DNA from 2 places in the Janthinobacterium sp. B9-8 genome. Region 1 is predicted to be linked to the other one. Evidence: predicted binding sites of a transcription regulator. Region 1 holds the regulator's gene; the other holds the start of a gene.
What was found. Region 1 encodes NrdR, which represses ribonucleotide reductase genes. Its sites were predicted from a motif close to CACNANATNTNGTG; they were not measured.
Positions count from the first base shown of each region.

Region 2: a site for NrdR is predicted at 2,587-2,600, ahead of VN23_RS17760 (ribonucleoside triphosphate reductase). Genes of this name have one in related genera too.

Region 1 covers NZ_CP014222.1:1,594,291-1,603,033, reverse strand. The annotation lists gene VN23_RS07230 (NCS2 family permease) at 1-1,185, shown strand, start outside; gene VN23_RS07225 (adenine phosphoribosyltransferase) at 1,299-1,859, shown strand; gene VN23_RS07220 (hypoxanthine-guanine phosphoribosyltransferase) at 1,962-2,516, shown strand; gene VN23_RS07215 (hypothetical protein) at 2,743-4,419, shown strand; gene glyA (serine hydroxymethyltransferase) at 4,526-5,773, shown strand; gene nrdR (transcriptional regulator NrdR) at 6,030-6,482, shown strand; gene ribD (bifunctional diaminohydroxyphosphoribosylaminopyrimidine deaminase/5-amino-6-(5-phosphoribosylamino)uracil reductase RibD) at 6,675-7,802, shown strand; gene VN23_RS21335 (YfgJ family double zinc ribbon protein) at 7,792-7,965, shown strand; gene VN23_RS07195 (riboflavin synthase) at 7,966-8,673, shown strand.
Region 2 covers NZ_CP014222.1:3,928,660-3,937,402, reverse strand. The annotation lists gene VN23_RS17775 (histidine phosphatase family protein) at 229-843, shown strand; gene cobS (adenosylcobinamide-GDP ribazoletransferase) at 1,014-1,742, shown strand; gene VN23_RS17765 (hypothetical protein) at 1,812-2,075, shown strand; gene VN23_RS17760 (ribonucleoside triphosphate reductase) at 2,640-4,634, shown strand; gene nrdD (anaerobic ribonucleoside-triphosphate reductase) at 4,818-4,997, shown strand; gene VN23_RS17750 (anaerobic ribonucleoside-triphosphate reductase activating protein) at 4,997-5,710, shown strand; gene VN23_RS17745 (SulP family inorganic anion transporter) at 5,613-7,376, opposite strand; gene VN23_RS17740 (LysR substrate-binding domain-containing protein) at 7,840-8,724, opposite strand.

The DNA of each region.
Region 1 (8,743 bases):
CCGGCCATTCTGGCGCAAACCGGTATGGATTTTAATGCCGTGTTTGTGGCGACCTGTTTGGCTGCGGCTTTTGGTACTGCCGTGATGGCGCTTTTGGCTAATTACCCGATTGCGCTAGCCCCAGGTATGGGTTTGAATGCTTATTTTACCTTTGCTGTGGTTAAAGGCATGGGTGTGCCTTGGCAAACTGCGCTGGGTGCGGTGTTTATTTCTGGCGTGGTTTTTGTGCTGGTTTCCTCGTTTAAATTGCGTGAAGTACTGGTGAATGCCATTCCGCATTCTTTAAAGCTAGCTATTTCTGCCGGTGTGGGATTGTTTCTGGCTATTATTGGGCTCAAAAGCGCTGGGCTGATTACCGCTTCGCCCGTGACCATGGTGCAATTGGGTGATATCCATGCACCAAGCACATTATTAGCCGTATTGGGCTTCTTTTTAATTGCGGCGCTTGAATACCGTAAAGTAAAAGGCGCGATTATTATTGGCGTATTAGGTGTAACGCTGCTGTCGATTTTATTCGGCTTAACCGAATTCAAAGGTGTGTTTTCACCGCCACCGTCGATTGCACCGACCTTTATGCAAATGGATATTAAAAGTGCGCTGAATGCGGGCCTTCTGGGTGTGGTGTTTATTTTCTTCTTTGTTGATTTGTTTGATACTACCGGCACTTTAGTCGGCGTTTCTCATCGCTCTGGTTTGCTGGATAAAGATGGCAAACTGCCACGTTTAAAGAAAGCGCTGTTCGCTGATTCTTCTGCCATTATGGTAGGGGCTGCCTTGGGTACTTCGAGTGTAACCGCCTATGTTGAATCAGCGGCAGGCGTTGCAGCAGGCGGCCGCACGGGTCTGACTAGCTTAGTCGTTGCGATCTTGTTTTTGGCCGCGCTGTTTGTTGCACCATTGGCAGGTACTGTGCCCGCTTATGCCACAGCGCCCGCGCTTTGCTATGTGGCCGTTTTGATGGCGCGTGGTTTGGCCGAAATTGATTGGGATGATATTACCGAAGCCGCGCCTGCCGTGATTACTGCAGTTGGCATGCCATTTACCTATTCGATTGCTGACGGGATTGCCTTTGGTTTTATTAGCTACGCTGCGATTAAAGTGTTGGCAGGCCGCTATAAAGACCTGAGCCCCGCCGTGTTGATTATTACTGCGCTGTGGCTGGTTAAATTTGCAGCCTTTGGTTAAAGGGAAAGATTTGATGAGCTTATTGCAGGCAGAATCACCTTATGCAGATTGTATTTGGGGCCGTATTCGTACAGCGCGTTAAATTTGCCGCTTTTGGCTAAGGGAAATATTCAATGAGCTTATTGCAAGCTGAGCCGCCTTACGCGGATTATATTCGGGATCGCATCCGTACTGTGCCTGATTGGCCGCAGGCTGGCGTGCAGTTCCGTGACATCACGCCTTTATTGCAAGATAAAAAAACCTTTCGTGTCTTGGTCGATATCTTTGTGCATCGCTATATGGATATGGATTTAGACATGGTGGCCGGTGTGGATGCGCGTGGTTTTATTCTGGGTGCGGTAGTGGCCTATGAATTAAACTTGGGCTTTGTGCCCGTGCGCAAAAAAGGCAAATTGCCCTTTTTAACAGTGGCAGAAGAATACGAGCTGGAATACGGCTCGGCCACAGTTGAGATTCATACCGATGCCTGTAAAAAAGGCGACCGTGTTTTGCTGATTGATGATTTGGTGGCAACAGGCGGTACCATGGTGGCGGCAGCTAAGCTGTTAAACCGCCTTGGTGCAACTATTGTTGAAGCAGCTGCTATTGTTGATTTGCCTGAATTGGGTGGATCAAAAATCGTACGTGAGCAGGGTATCCCTCTGTTTACTGTTTGCGATTACGCAGGTCATTAAAGATGTGTCGTGGCGGCGCTGTGTTTGTTACGTTAAATCCAAACAGTGCCTGCCCGTTTTTATTTGAATTATTTAAATCATTTGAAGAAGAGGTACGCTATCGTGACCCTAGAACTCCCTGAAGCCCAAACCATTATTGATAATTCGGATTGCCTGCACAGCGAGGCCGAAGTGCTGGCTGCGCTGGATCGTATGGCGGTGGCAATGACCGCTGATTTGCAATACGCCAATCCGATTGTTTACACCGTTATGAATGGTGGCTTGATTGTGTCAGGGCATTTATTGCCACGCTTACGCTTCCCTCTCGAAGTGTCTTATATGCATGCCACGCGTTATCGCAAAGAAACTAGTGGCGGCATGCTGGATTGGAAAGTAAAACCACAAGAAAGCATGAAAGGTCGTGTTGTGGTGATCGTGGACGATATTCTTGATGAGGGTCATACACTGGCAGCCATCTTGGAATATTGCCGTGAACAAGGCGCAAAAGAAGTACGCGTTGCTGTGCTGGTGGATAAAAAACATGATCGTAAAGCGGTGGGTGTGGCTGCGGATTATGTGGGCCTGGAAGTAGAAGATCGCTTCTTATTTGGTTGTGGTATGGATTACCAAGGCTATTGGCGCAATACGCTGGCCATTTATGCGGTACAAGGCATGTAATATTGTGCGGTTGGTTGATTTTAAAAGCCCTTATTTACGCTGAGTAAATAAGGGCTTTTTTGCAGGCGTAATTTACTGGTTTTGTGTTGTCTGCTTGTATTTGCCGCAAGCCCTGTGGGGTGAGCGGGTTATTTTGATTGTGCGGATAAATAAGTCTTTGCCTTTCGATGGCTTATTAATAGCGCGCTTTGATCTACTCTTACTTTATTAGGAAGGGGAGACCAAGATGGCTGATGCCGCTGAAACCATTGTTCGCCATTTTAGGCAGATTTTAATTTGGCCTTTGCAGTTGATGCCACTCGCCCAGCCTGTGGGCAGCGGGGCGGTAATGGGGCGGCATTGGGAGCTGATGAATCAGTTGCTGGATGAGGATTCGCCCTGGCAGATGCGGCCCTCAGTGTTTGATATGGATCCTCAGGCATTTCAAGAACGACATTACCGCGAATTTGTCACTTTTCTGCCCTATGTGCAGCGGTTCTTATATGGCGAAGGGGCGGCAGAGGCGGGGAGTACGGCAAGTTATGGCGGCTCACCACTGCATGTATTCAGGCGGCATGATATCTGTACGGTGCGTATGCATTATAAGGATGGCACGCGGCAAGACTTTAAAGTGGCGCATATTGATCTGTATTTTTTTTATGATATTGATATCGTAATTCTGGCGTTTGAAATTCTTGCGGATAATGTGCCGCTCAGCCGGGTGCAGGATACGCTGTTCAGGTTTGGCCGCGCTTTTCCTGCGCAGTGGGATGAAGATAAAACGGCGGCAAGCTGCTTGCAACAGGTGAAATGGCTGGATGTAAAAGGAGGCGTGATTGCCGCCTCGGATTACAATGATAAATCCAAGTTTTTATCCCATGTGGGTGAGTTTCGCGCTGCCCCTATGGCACAACATTGGGATGCTTTGTTGCGGCCTTTGGTATTGCACCATTCAAACGAAATCGGCGAACTGCGGTATCGGCAAATTGAATATCACCGCATGCCCTTGATGGCTTATCTGGCTTTTGACGATCCCTTTGATCTAAGTGATGAAGATTTCTACCGGCTGGGTATGGTGACGCGGCCTTCGCAGGGCGGCGATTTGCCCTATACCGCCAAAGTATTTCAGGATTTCGAAGCAAACTGCTGCTACGACCGCTTTTGGGTGCCGGAGCGTCGCCATGATTCATCATCCACTCGCATGATGTGTGATGGCCATGCTTTTGTGCTGGTAGGCAAGCATACCCATGGTTTTTTTAGCGATCCGTTTACCGGTGCCTTGGGGCAATTCAGGCATCAGTATTTTTTACTGATGATGATTGCTCATTTTCATAAAGCCGCATTACTGATGTTTTCTGACCGGCTGGCGGTGGCGTTATCACGTTTGCAAGTGGGCGATGCAGGCTCTGCCCGGCGTTTCAAACGGGATATTCATATTCTGCAAGAGGTGTTTTTGCGTTTTACCCAGCGCTATTGGTTTAGTGAAATCTCTAATCAAGTGGTGGCCGATCAAATGTTTCATATTGCCCGCCGCCATCTGGGCACAGAAGCTTTGTTTACAGAAGTACGCGAATCCATCCATAGCATGAGCCAGTATTTAGAAAACGATGATTTGCATCGGCAGGCCGATACGGTGGTGCGCCTGACGGTGGTAACGATTCTGGGTTTGGTAGGTACGACAGTGACTGGCTTTCTGGGGATGAATTTATTTGATCTTGCGGCAGAGCCGTCATGGCGCAGAATAGGGTACTTTTTCGTGACGTTTATTCCTATTGCCGTATTGACCTTTTATTCCTTAATGAAATCAAGAATGCTTTCAGAGTTTTTAGATTTCATGTCAGATGATCGCATGAGATTTCCTGATAAAATAAAAATTATTCATGGGCAATGGTGTAAAAAAAGGCAAGCTAGGAATAATCTATGAGCGGGTATCATGATTAATAGCGAATTCCTCAATTGGAAAAATGCTTGTCCGTGTTAGAATCTTGCGCATTCCCTATTCCCAACCGACTTACGGAAGCGCCAACTCTATGTTCTCCAAGTCCGCCACTATCGCCCAATACGATCCTGATTTAGCCGCTGCCATTGCAGGTGAAGTTGTTCGCCAGCACGAGCATATCGAGCTGATCGCGTCAGAAAATTACACCAGCCCAGCGGTGATGGAAGCTCAAGGCTCGCAACTGACTAATAAATACGCCGAAGGTTATCCGGGTAAGCGTTTTTATGGTGGTTGTGAATTTGTTGATACGGTTGAGCAGTTGGCCATTGATCGCGTAAAAGCATTGTTTGGTGCAGAGTACGCCAATGTGCAGCCACATTCCGGCTCGCAAGCCAACCAGGCCGTGTATTTCTCCATCCTGAAGCCGGGCGATACCGTAATGGGTATGAACCTAGGCCACGGTGGTCACCTGACACACGGCTCGCCAGCAAATTTATCCGGTAAGCTCTTTAATATCGTGGCTTACGGCCTGAACGAAAATGAAGAAATCGATTATGACGATATGGAACGTGTAGCGCTTGAAACCAAGCCTAAGCTCTTGATCGGTGGCGCTTCTGCCTACGCGCTGCGCTTTGATTGGGCGCGTATGCGTGAAATCGCCGACAAAGTTGGCGCTTACTTTATGGTCGACATGGCGCATTACGCTGGTCTGATCGCGGCAGGCGTTTATCCAAACCCAGTGCCACACGCTCACTTTGTGACATCGACTACGCATAAAACATTGCGCGGCCCGCGTGGTGGTTTGATTTTGGCTAAAGCTGAATTCGAAAAATCGATCAATTCAAATGTGTTCCCAACGCTGCAAGGCGGCCCTTTGATGCATGTGATCGCCGGTAAAGCGGTGGCATTTAAAGAAGCGGCAACACCAGAGTTCAAAACATACCAAGAGCAAGTACTGAAAAACGCACAAGCCATGGCTGCAACCTTGATCGAGCGTGGCCTGCGTGTGATTTCTGGTCGTTCTGAATCGCATATGTTCTTAGTTGATCTGCGCTCTAAAGGCCTGACTGGCAAAGTGGCTGATGCTGTACTGGGCCAAGCGCATATCACCGTCAATAAAAATGCCATTCCAAACGATCCTGAAAGCCCGTTTGTGACTTCTGGTATCCGTATCGGCTCCCCAGCCATCACGACCCGTGGTTTCAAAGAAGCAGAAGCCGTGATCGTGGCTAACTTGATTGCAGACGTGCTGGACAATCCAGCGGATGAAGCAAACATTGCAGCCGTTGCAGTAAAAGTAAAAGAATTGACAGCGCGCTTCCCAGTTTACGGCGCTTAATTGATTTTGTAGTTTAAGTATTGTTACGTCTTAAACCACAGAGAGCACAGAGGACACAGAGTTTCACAGAGAAAACCTTGGTAAGACTGACTTAGCATAAATAATAAGTGATGGGAGAGGCAAACAGCTCTTTCATCATGAAAAACTGTGGCTAAGTCAGATGCTTGATTTTCTCTGTGACCCTTTGTGCTCTCTGTGTCCTCTGTGGTTCAAGATTTAGCTTCAGTTCTATTTTCTTGTTCTTTGCGGGGTTGTGATGAAGTGCCCCTTCTGTGGTTCCCCTGATACGCTGGTTGCTGACTCGCGTGTATCTGATGAAGGCGACTTGGTTCGCCGTCGCCGTCGTTGTCCGATTTGTGATAAACGCTTTACCACGTTTGAAACCGCCGAAGTGCGCTTGCCGCAGGTGGTGAAACAAAATGGTCAGCGTGCCGAATTTGATCGGGAAAAAATCCGTACCAGTTTCGAGCGCGCCCTGCATAAACGCCCTGTGCCGACGCCCTTGGTCGACGAAGCCATCCTACGCATTATTCAAAAAGCTTTGTCATTAGGTGACAGAGAAATTATGAGCCGCCAGATTGGCGAAATGGTGATGTCTGAACTCGCCAAGCTCGATAAAGTCGCCTACATCCGCTTCGCCTCCGTATACCGCTCCTTCCAAGACGTCGACGATTTCCGCGATGTGATTCGGGAAGTGAGTAAGGAATAAAACACCTCTGTATGTTTAACCTTCAAAGTTTATTTTCGCTTGCAAAATCTTGAACCACAGAGAACACCGAGAGCACAGAGTTTCACAGAGAAAGTCCAAGTTTGGTTTTCTCTGTGAAACTCTGTGTCCTCCTTTTCCTCTGTGGTTCAAGATGTGGGTTTTGTTATGCCTGTGCTCGTGCTTAGGAAGCCAATGAACGCGATCGATCATCAATTTATGCAGCTGGCTTTGCGGCAAGCAGCTTTAGGGCAGAATAGTGCGACGCCTAATCCCTGCGTGGGCTGCGTATTGGTAAAAGACGGGCAGGTGGTGGGTGCGGGCTTTAGTCAGCCTGCGGGTGGTGGTGTGGTGAAGGGGGCTCCTGGTGCGCATGCTGAAGTCATGGCTTTGAGTGTTGCGGGTGATTTGGCACGCGGTGCTACGGCTTACGTGACGCTAGAGCCTTGTAGCCATCATGGCCGCACACCGCCTTGCGCTGATGCCTTGGTGAAAGCCGGTGTAGTGCGCGTGGTTGCCGCGCTGACAGATCCTAATCCGCTGGTGGCGGGCCAAGGCTTGACGCGCTTGGCGGCGGCAGGGATTGAGGTGGAGTCAGGCGTTTTACACGCCGCCGCACTTGAGCATCACAAAGGTTTTATCAGCCGCATGCTGCGATCCCGCCCTTGGCTGACGGTAAAAATGGGCGCAAGTCTGGATGGCCGTACGGCACTGGTTAATGGGCAATCGCAGTGGATTACCGGCCCGGCGGCACGATCTGATGTGCAAAAACTACGTGCCCGATCTTGCGCCATGCTGACTGGTATTGGCACGGTACTGGCGGATGACCCTCAGCTAACGGTGCGGGAATTTACGGTAGATAGACAGCCGCTGCGTGTGGTTGTTGACAGCCAGCTTAGAATGCCGATCAAGGCAAAGTTATTTAATCAAGCGGGCGTATTGATTGTGGGCGCTCAGGATGACGAGCCAAAGCGTCAGGCTTTAGAAGCCGCAGGGGCCGAAGTGATGATTTTGGCCGATGCGCATGGCCGTGTTGATTTGACCGCCTTACTCAATGAATTAGGCCGCCGAGGCTGCAACCAAGTAACCGTTGAGGCGGGCGGCGTTTTAGTTGGGGCGCTATTTCAAGCGGGGCTGGTGGATGAAATGCTGCTTTATCAAGCACCTGTGATGATTGGTGACACGGCAAAAGGCATCGCTACGCTTGATTTGTCCGACCTAAACCACAAGCTACAAGCTAAGGTATTAGAGCGCCGCCTATTTGGAGACGATTTACGTCTCACCCTGCGGTTCACTGATATTGGAGAATTTTATGCCGAATGAAAGCGTGCAAGAAGCCGTGCCGATTTGCCCTGATTGTAAGCGGCCCCTCGATGTGATCGCGGCTTGCGGCTCGATTAGCTACTTTTGTGATCATTGCAATTTACTCAAGTCTTCGAAGCGTGTGCGCGAAGCAAATCCAGAACTCTTTAAGGAAACTGAATAAATGTTTACGGGGATTGTGCAAGGTGTTGCTCAGATTGAAGCGATTGATGACAGGGAAGGTATCCGTACATTTCGCATCGCTTTTCCGGCAGGGTTTTGCAAAGATATTCAGATTGGCGCCAGCGTGGCGATTGATGGCGTTTGCCTGACGGTTACCGAGATCTTTGCGGATGATAAAGCCAGCTTTGATGTGATGTTGCAAAGTTTACGCGTAACCTCCTTAGGGCAATTAAAAGCAGGTAGCCATGTCAATGCCGAGCGCGCCGCCAAAGATGGTGCCGAAATCGGCGGTCATCCGCTCTCCGGCCATGTGGACTTTGCCGCCACGCTGTTAGATATTCGTAAAGATCAGGAAAACTGTTGCTTTAGAATTGGCGTGCCCAAAGCCGGGATGAAATACATTTTCGCCAAGGGGTATATCGCCCTGGATGGCGCCAGCCTGACGGTATCGGACACCAATAAAACAGATTGCTGGTTTGAAGTATGGCTGATCCCCGAAACCCGCCGCATGACCATTTTTGAAGGTAAGCGCGTTGGCAGCGTATTCAACGTAGAAATCGAGCGCGCCACACAAGTGGTAGTCGATACCGTGCGTGATGCGCTAGAAGAAAAACTCGGTGCGCTCATGCCCGCACTGGAAGCCCTACTCGCCCAGCAGGGCGTGGATGTTTACACGCTGGCTGAGCCTGTGGCTTTGAAAAAGCCTTAGGCCTAATAGCAGATATTTATTGAAGGAGCGTGGGCAAGTATTTATGCCCACACACCGACGATCTATGCGC
Region 2 (8,743 bases), 2.3 Mb from region 1:
ATGCCACAGAGAACACGGAGGGACACGGAGAAAAACATACGTAAGGTTTTCTCCGTGTCCCTCCGTGTTCTCTTTTTCCTCCGTGGTTTAAGATTTTGGTTTTTGTATGGAGCATCACTTCAGCTTGGATGTACTGCTTATAACCTTTTATAGGGTTTTCTCTATGTGCTTCGTGTTCTCACCGATCTCTGTGTCTACAGAACTTTTGCAAGCTTTCGGTATGAAATCATGAGTAGTTTCCGGCTTACTCTTTTGCGGCATGGCGCTACGGTTGCTCCGGCGGGGATGTTAATCGGTCATACCGATCTGCCTTTGTCGCCCTTGGGTGAGCAGCAGCTGGCTAGTCGCAATGATCACTTTGTTCGCTTTCCTCCAAGTAGCATTGCCAGCTCTGATTTAAGCCGCTGTGCGGGCTTTGCCCAGCAATTGGCGGCAACGTCAGGGCTGGGTTGCCATATCGATCGTAATCTGCGCGAAATGAGCTTTGGTGAGCTGGATGGTTTAGCTAAGCTCCAATGGAGCGAACAACAGCAGGCTGCTTGGGCACTTTGGTCACACAATCTAGAGGAAAATACGGCTGCGGGCATTGAAAGCTGGACGGATTTTTCTGCCCGAGTGAATGCCGCTTTTCGTGCGTGGCTACCCCTTAGCGAAGGGGGTCATCGGGTGTTGATTACCCACGGTGGTGTGGCTAAAGCGCTATTACTAGAGTGGCTGGGCCTGCCCGCAGCGCGGCATAGCCAGTTTTGGCTGGCGCATGCGGGAATGATGACTCTTTATTGGGACGATGAATATCCGCCTATTTTGCAGGGGATTGATAATGAAGTTGTGTTGGGTGAGTGAGCTATTGGAATAGCTGTGCGAACAAAACCCACCCTTGAACTACTTCGGTCTTGAGAACACGGAGTTTCATGGAGAAAACCAAGAGAAATGATCCATTTATTCGTGCCTTATGTGTTTCTTGTGGGTATCTGTTTTAGCGCACCAGAGTCATTACGAAATAGGAATAAAAAATGAAATTTGATTGGCGCGAGCCTGTGCTGGCGGTGCAGTTTTTAACCCGCCTGCCTACGCCGCAGATTCGTCAGTTTGAACCCACTTTACTCGCAGCTGCCGCGCCGTGGTTTCCTGTGGTTGGGCTATTGATTGGTGCTTTTTTAAGCACGGTGGTGTTTTTGGCTGCTAAAGCAGATCCCTGGCTGGCGGCTTTGGTGGGGTTTTTGCTCTGGACATGGATTACCGGCGGCTTGCATTTAGATGGCCTTGCCGATATGTCGGATGGCTTAGGCGCTGCGCATCGTGATCCGGAACGCTTTTTGGCGGTGCTGAAAGACCCGCATCTGGGCAGCTTTGGTGTGCTGGCGCTGATTTGCCAATCTGCCGCCAAGCTGGTGCTCTTAATGCTGCTGGCAAAGCAGCAAGAATGGCTGGCGCTTTTGCTGATCCCCGCATGGGCGCGCTTCGGCGTTTTGTATTGGAGCCGCTTACCCGCTTTAGCGCCTGGTATGGCAGAGCAATTTGCCTGGCAAAAAACCAGCTACTCGTTGTATATTCTTTTGGCTGCACTTTTGCTGCTGTCCTATTTTATAGTTCCCGCATTAATGATGGCCCCCTTACTGATTTTGGCTTATGCCAAATGGCTGATGCATAAATTGGGTGGGATGACAGGGGATTGCCTAGGCGCGGGAATAGAAATCACTGAAACTGGGCTATTATTTTGCGTGCTTGTTCTGGTCATATAGGGTGTGCCACTACGCAGTTGTTGCGCGCTCTATAAAAAACGTTGATTTTGGTGTTTATAGGAACGGTTTATGAAGATTATCCGCAATATTGAAGTCTGGGAAAAAGGCATGGATGGCGGTTTTATCGGGCATTTGGCCATTGCCGAAACCATCAGCGTTGAGTTTTTGTTTAGCTTATTTCGCCATGAGCAAGATCAGCCAGATCCTGAAATGAAGCTCTCTTATATGCTAGATGCCGCCCGTATTGCCCTGCTGCAACCCTATGTGGGCGAGCTGATGGAGCTGGAAAAAAACGATTATATTTTGACCGCACACGGCCAGCCTGATTATTAACTGATGTTATGCAACAGAAACCCAAATCTTGAACTACGGAGGACACAGAGAACACGGAGTTTCACAGAGAAAAACAAGGTTTGAATCGGTTTTTAAGTGTTTTAAAACCCAGCAATTAGAATTTGCATCGCGGCTAGTGGCACTGGGCTTAAATCTCCCCTTGAAACACGCCGTAGCGAGGAACAAGCGGGGCGGGGTTTCGGCAAGGGAGCGAGGCAGCGAGCCAATCCCGACCGCCGCCGACTCGATTGTCCGCAGCGTAGGGGCCTTCGTGTTTTGTGGGGTGGCCTTCTTTCGCTTCCTTTCTTGGCCACACAAGAAAGGAAGGTCCAGCGGGACGCCCGCACCTAAACCAACGTGCCGAAGGCACTAAAAAGATGATCGCTCCGCAATATTTTATTGCTAATATTTCTTCTCCTGAGTGGGCATTCTGCCCGCTCTGCAAATCTATTCTGAAAGTATTTGATTCTGATCAAATGCCCCATATCTAGCTAAGCATCCTTAGATAAAACACCATATATTGTGGTCTGTAAAAATATTCTACCCTGATCCAGGTGGGGAAAAATGACCATATACCCGCAATATGTGCTGAAACGCGATGGCCGCATCGTGCCTTTTGATCTTGATAAAATTCGCCTTGCCCTGCTGAATGCTAGCCGCGTAACTGGCGAGTTTGATGAGGCAGAAGCAATACGCTTAAGTACGCTGATTAGCAGCCGCTTGCAGGGTGATCTCACCCCCACCATCGAGCAGATTCAGGATCAGGCTGAAGAAGCACTGCTGCAATACCATTATCTAAAAACAGCTCGCGCCTATATTGCTTACCGCAGCCAGCACGCCCGTTTGCGCTCCGATGTGCGCACGGTGGTGGATGTTGAATCGTCGATTAATGAATATCTGGATCAATCTGATTGGCGGGTCAATGCCAATGCTAATCAGGGTTGGAGCTTGGGCGGGCTGATTTTAAATACCAGCGGCAAAATGATTGCCAATTACTGGTTAAGCCATGTTTATCCGCCAGAAATTGGCGAGGCGCATCGCTCTGGTGCCATGCATATTCATGATTTAGATATGCTATCTGGCTATTGCGCGGGTTGGTCTTTACGCCGCCTCTTGCAAGAAGGCTTTAATGGCGTGCCGGGCAAGGTAGAAGCCAAGCCGCCTAAGCATTTCTCAGCCGCCATCGGCCAGATTGTTAACTTTTTAGGTACTTTGCAAAATGAATGGGCGGGCGCTCAGGCATTTAGCTCATTTGATACCTATATGGCGGCGTTTATTCGTGCCGATAATCTGCAATACACGCAGGTAAAGCAATATATCCAAGAGCTGATTTACAACCTGAATGTGCCCAGCCGCTGGGGCACGCAAACGCCGTTTACCAATCTGACTTTCGATTGGATCTGCCCAGAAGATTTGCGCGAACAAATCCCCTATGTGGGTGGCAAGGAAATGCCATTTAGCTACGGTGATTTGCAAACCGAAATGGATATGATCAACCGCGCCTATATCGAAGTGATGATGGAAGGCGATGCGCTGGGCCGTGTGTTTACTTTCCCTATTCCCACCTACAACATCACCAAAGATTTTGCATGGGATCACCCCAATACCGATCTTTTGTTTGAAATGACCGCTAAGTATGGCCTGCCCTATTTCCAGAATTTCTTAAATTCTGATCTAGAGCCGCATATGGTGCGCTCTATGTGCTGCCGCTTGCAGCTTGATCTGCGCGAGCTATTAAAACGCGGCAATGGTTTATTTGGCTCGGCCGAGCAGACCGGCTCGCTGGGCGTGGTGACCATTAACTGCGCGCGGATTGGTTACGAATTCAAAGGCAATGAAGCGGGCCTCCTAGCGCGTGTTGATCAGCTGATGGATTTGGCCAAGCAATCTTTAGAAATTAAACGCAAATTGATTGGCCGCTTAATTGATGGTGGTCTTTACCCCTATACCAAGCGTTACTTAGGCACGCTGCGTAATCACTTCAGTACGCTTGGGGTAAATGGTATTAACGAGATGATTCGCAATTTTAGCGATGATAGAGACGATATTAGCAGTGAAGCAGGCTACGCCTTAGCGATACGCCTGCTGGATCATATTCGCGCCAAAATGACTGAAATTCAGGAAGAAACAGGCCATCTCTATAACCTAGAAGCCACGCCCGCCGAAGGCACGACTTATCGCTTTGCCAAAGAAGATAAGAAGTTTTACCCCGATATCTTGCAAGCAGGCACGGCGGAGCAGCCCTTCTATACCAATTCCAGCCAGCTGCCGGTTGGCTTTACCGATGATCCGTTTGAGGCCTTGGGCCGTCAGCAGGAATTGCAGCGTAAATACACCGGCGGCACGGTCTTGCATCTGTATATGAACGAGGCAATTTCCAGCCCCGCAGCGTGTAAAGCGCTGGTGAAAAAAGCGCTGACTAACTATCGCCTGCCCTATATCACCATCACGCCCACCTTCTCTATCTGCCCGAAACACGGCTACCTGAGCGGCCATCACGAGTTTTGCCCAAAGTGCGATGGCGAGTTGCTGGCGAAGAAAAGCTGTGCTGCTGCATAAGTAGTCTGTTAAATCTTGAACCACAGAGAGCACAGAGGACACAGAGTTTCACAGAGAAAAACGATTCGATTTTCTCTGTGTCCTCTGTGCTCTCATTTTTCTCAGTGGTTCAAGGTTTAGCAAAATTGCAAATTTCGCTGTAGATATTTTTTGTGCAAATTTGAATAAATAAAGGAAAAAATCATGAGTGATTTATCGGTTCAAGCCAAGCTGGTCCCTGCGCTTAAAGATGAAGAACGTACTCGCTGCGAAGTTTGGACGCGGGTGATGGGTTATCACCGGCCGGTGAGCAGCTTTAATATTGGTAAAAAAGGTGAGTTTAAAGAAAGGCAATTTTTTAACGAATGTAATACCGTTTTCTAATGATGCCCGCGCCCAAGATTGGCGGCTTGGTGCCGTTTTCTAGCTGTGATTATCCCGGCGAGCTGGCTTGCGTGATTTTTCTGGCGGGCTGCCCTTGGCGCTGTGGTTATTGTCATAATCCGCATTTACAAGCGCGTGAGCAGCACGATGCAGCACCACAGTGGGATGAAATCCTGATCTGGTTAAAAACGCGCCGTGGCCTCTTGGATGCGGTGGTTTTTTCGGGCGGTGAGCCACTGATCGAGCCTCAGTTACCCGAGATGATGCGTAGTATAAAAGCGCTAGGCTTCAAAATTGGCCTGCATAGCGGCGGCGCTTATCCCAAGCGTTTACAGGAATGCTTGCCCTATCTGGATTGGGTGGGTTTCGATATTAAAAGCGATTTTATGCGCTACGAAAAGATCACCACCGTAGTAGGCAGTGGTGCTGTTGCCAGTGCTTCTTTAAAGCTGCTATTGGCGAGCAAGGTGGCGCTGGAATGCCGCAGCACCATCCACCCCAGCTTGCATAGCGAGGATGAGCTGATTGCCCTTGCCCGAACTTTAAGCGCCTTAGGGGTGAGGCGCTATGTCTTGCAATCCTTCAGGCCAGCTGGCTGTATCGAGCCTGCGCTGATTAATTCTGCGCAGCTTCATTTTCCTCAGCCTGCCACCTTAGCGGCAATTGAGCAGCAGTTTGCGTCGTTTCAGTACGTATCAACACTTGCTGCCTGAATGCCCGATAGGCCAGCTTTACGCTAGAGAAAATCAGAAAGTTGGCTTGTAATTCATCCAGCTTATGGTGTCTGGCGGCGATAAATTCGGTCTGTTTTTTGCGCCCTGCTAAGGCGAGGGCGATGCCGCGCTCTTTTAAATCTCTTTGCAAAATAATAATCGCTTCGATGCCTGCAATATCGATTTGATTAATCGGTACGGTATCCAGCACCACCCATGAAACTTGGCTTGCTGCGCCATCGGCTAAAGATAAAACGCGCTGGCGGAAGTAATTGGCGTTAAAGAAATTAAGCGAGGCATCAAAGCGATACACCAGCATGCCATCAATCGGCGCTGCGCCGGGGTGGTGGGATAGGTCGTGAAAGCTGTTTTTTCCAGGGTAAACACCCAAGAGGCTTTCATGCGGGCGGGCAATTTTAATTAATAGTCGCAGCGTAGCCATTAATACGGCAAACAGCATGCCTTGCATCACGCCTACACAGGCCACGCCAATCACGGTGAGGATGGCAATGCCGTATTCGCCACGGCTGGCCTGGCGAAAATAAATAAAATTGGCAAAACTCATTAGCCCAAACGAGGCTGTAATCAGTACGGCGGCCAGAGCTGCAATCGGCACATATTGCAGCGGAGTAGTAAACAGCGCGATGGCAATGGCGATAGACGCCGCCGCGACCAGGCTCACCATTTGAGTTTTACCGCCGGCATGATCATTCACTGCCGTTCTGGAGTCCGCACCGCTAATCACAAAGCCTTGTGAAAACGCAGCGGCAATATTCGCCATGCCCAGCGCGGTAAATTCCCTATCTGCATCGATCTCATAGCGGTTTTTGGCGGCAAAGCTGCGGGCGGTCAGAATGGCACTGCTAAAGCTGATCAGCGCCAGCCCCGCCCCTGCGCCGAGTAATTCACCCAGATGGGCTCTGGGGATGGTGGGCCAGTGCAAAGTGGGCAGCCCAGCGGGTAATAGCCCGATGATGGCGATGCCTGCGGCTTGTAAATTCAGGCTAAAGATCACCAGCGCAGCAAGGCCCATGGCAACTAAGGCGGTGGGCAGCTTAGGCAAGAGGCGTTTAATAATTTGAATGGCTAACAGCGTGCCAATGCCGATCAGGGCGGTGCTTGGATGAAGCTCAGGCAGGCGATCTGGCAGCTCGAGGATACGGCCAATAAAATCATGCTTATGAAAAGTAAAACCAAGCAATTTACCCAGCTGCCCCAACGCAATGCTGATCGCTACACCGTTTAAAAAGCCCGCTAAGATAGGCGGAGATAAAAAGTCGGCCAAAAAACCTAGCTTAAAGCGGCTGGCCAGCAGACAAAACAGCCCGGTAATTAGCGCCAAAGCGACAGAAAGCGAGATATACAGCTCGGAATTTCCCATTGCCATCGGCAGCAGAGTTGAGGCCACCATGGCGCAGGTGGCTGCATCTGGCCCAACAATCAGCTGCCGGGATGATCCAAATAGCGCATAGGCCACCATGGGCAGAATGCTGGCGTAAAGGCCGGCAATCGGGCTCATCCCCGCCAGCTGGGCATAGGCCACGCCCACCGGCAGTGCGACGGACGCCACAGACAATCCCGCCAGCAAATCCTGCCGCCAACAGTCCCGTGGGTAATTAAAGAATACGGCCAGCCCAGGGATGGTGCGTAGAAAGAATTTATTCAATGCTGAGTCCTGTTGCTTGTTGAGCTGTATGTAGGGCGGGTGCAACCCGCGAGCGATGCTGAAAAACATGCGGGTTGCACCCCATATGCGCTAACCAAAATCAAAAAGAGCTTTTTAGTGCCTTCGGCACGTTGATTTTGGAGCGGTTAGCCACCGCGGGGGCTTCCTTTCTTGCTTCGCCAAGAAACGAAGCCAAGCGACAAACTCAAAACCACGAAGGCCCCTGCGCTGCGGACAATCGAGTCGGCGGCGGGCGGGATTGGCTCGTTCCTCGCTCCCAAGCGATCCCCCGCCCCGCTTGTTCCTCGCTTCGGCGTGTTTCAAGGGGACTTTAAAAGGCCCTATGCAGAGCGCGTGGTTATTGTGTTTTTTTGCTGTTTGCTAATAAAAAACAACTTGGCTAGCGCGTATGGGGTTGCACCCGCCCTACGATGATTCAATGCTTGTAAATGAAAGGTATTAGCTAGCAAATCACCCCCGCCTGATCCCTACAAAACTGAATAAACCGGCGCAAGGCAGCGGAGTGGTATTTTTGTTTATGCCACGCAAGGTAAAGCTGGCGTGGGAAGCGTTGCTGCATGGCTAGGCAGACTAATCGCCCGTTATCGATACGGTCTTGTGCTGCTAGCTTGGATATAAAGGTGATTCCTAGCCCCTGCTCTACCGCCAACATCACCGCCTCTAGGGTATTTAGCTCCAGCCCGATTCGGCTGTTGCTGAGCTGTGGCTGGATCAGTTGCTCAAATTGTTCCCGATTGCCAGACATAGGCTCACGCAGCACCCATGTTTCGCTGCTTAATGCAGAGATAGTCAACTCAGCCTGCTTGGCTAAGGGGTGAGTGGCTGCGGCCACAATGCACATTTCATCTTGCAGCCAAGGGTCGGCGATTAAATCCGGGTGGTGGTTCTCACCTTCGATTAAGGCGAGGTCTAGTTCAAAATGCGCGAGTGCGTGGCTCAGGATATGGGTATTGGCAATGGATATGCGCGGCGTAGTGGCCTGCTCGCTGCGCGCCAGCAGAATTGGCAGCAGATAGTTGCCTATGGTTTGGGTGGCTCCAAGGCGAAGCTGGCCAATGGGCCCGCTATCGCTGGCAAACATCGTTTCAATGTCTTGCACTCGGGCGAGTACTTCTTCGGCCACGGGCTGTAATAATTTACCTTCTGCATTCAATTGCAGGCGCGGATGAACCCGATCAAACAGCGGCGTTGCCAGCTGGCGCTCTAACTCTTGCAAAGACTGAGAAATGGCGCCCTTGCTCAGGCATAGCTCATTGGCTGCCGTGCCAAGATTGCCATAGCGGGCAATGGCCGCGAAGGATTTTAGCTGTTGCAGAGTGAGCTTCATTTGATTTTACTAAACGCCT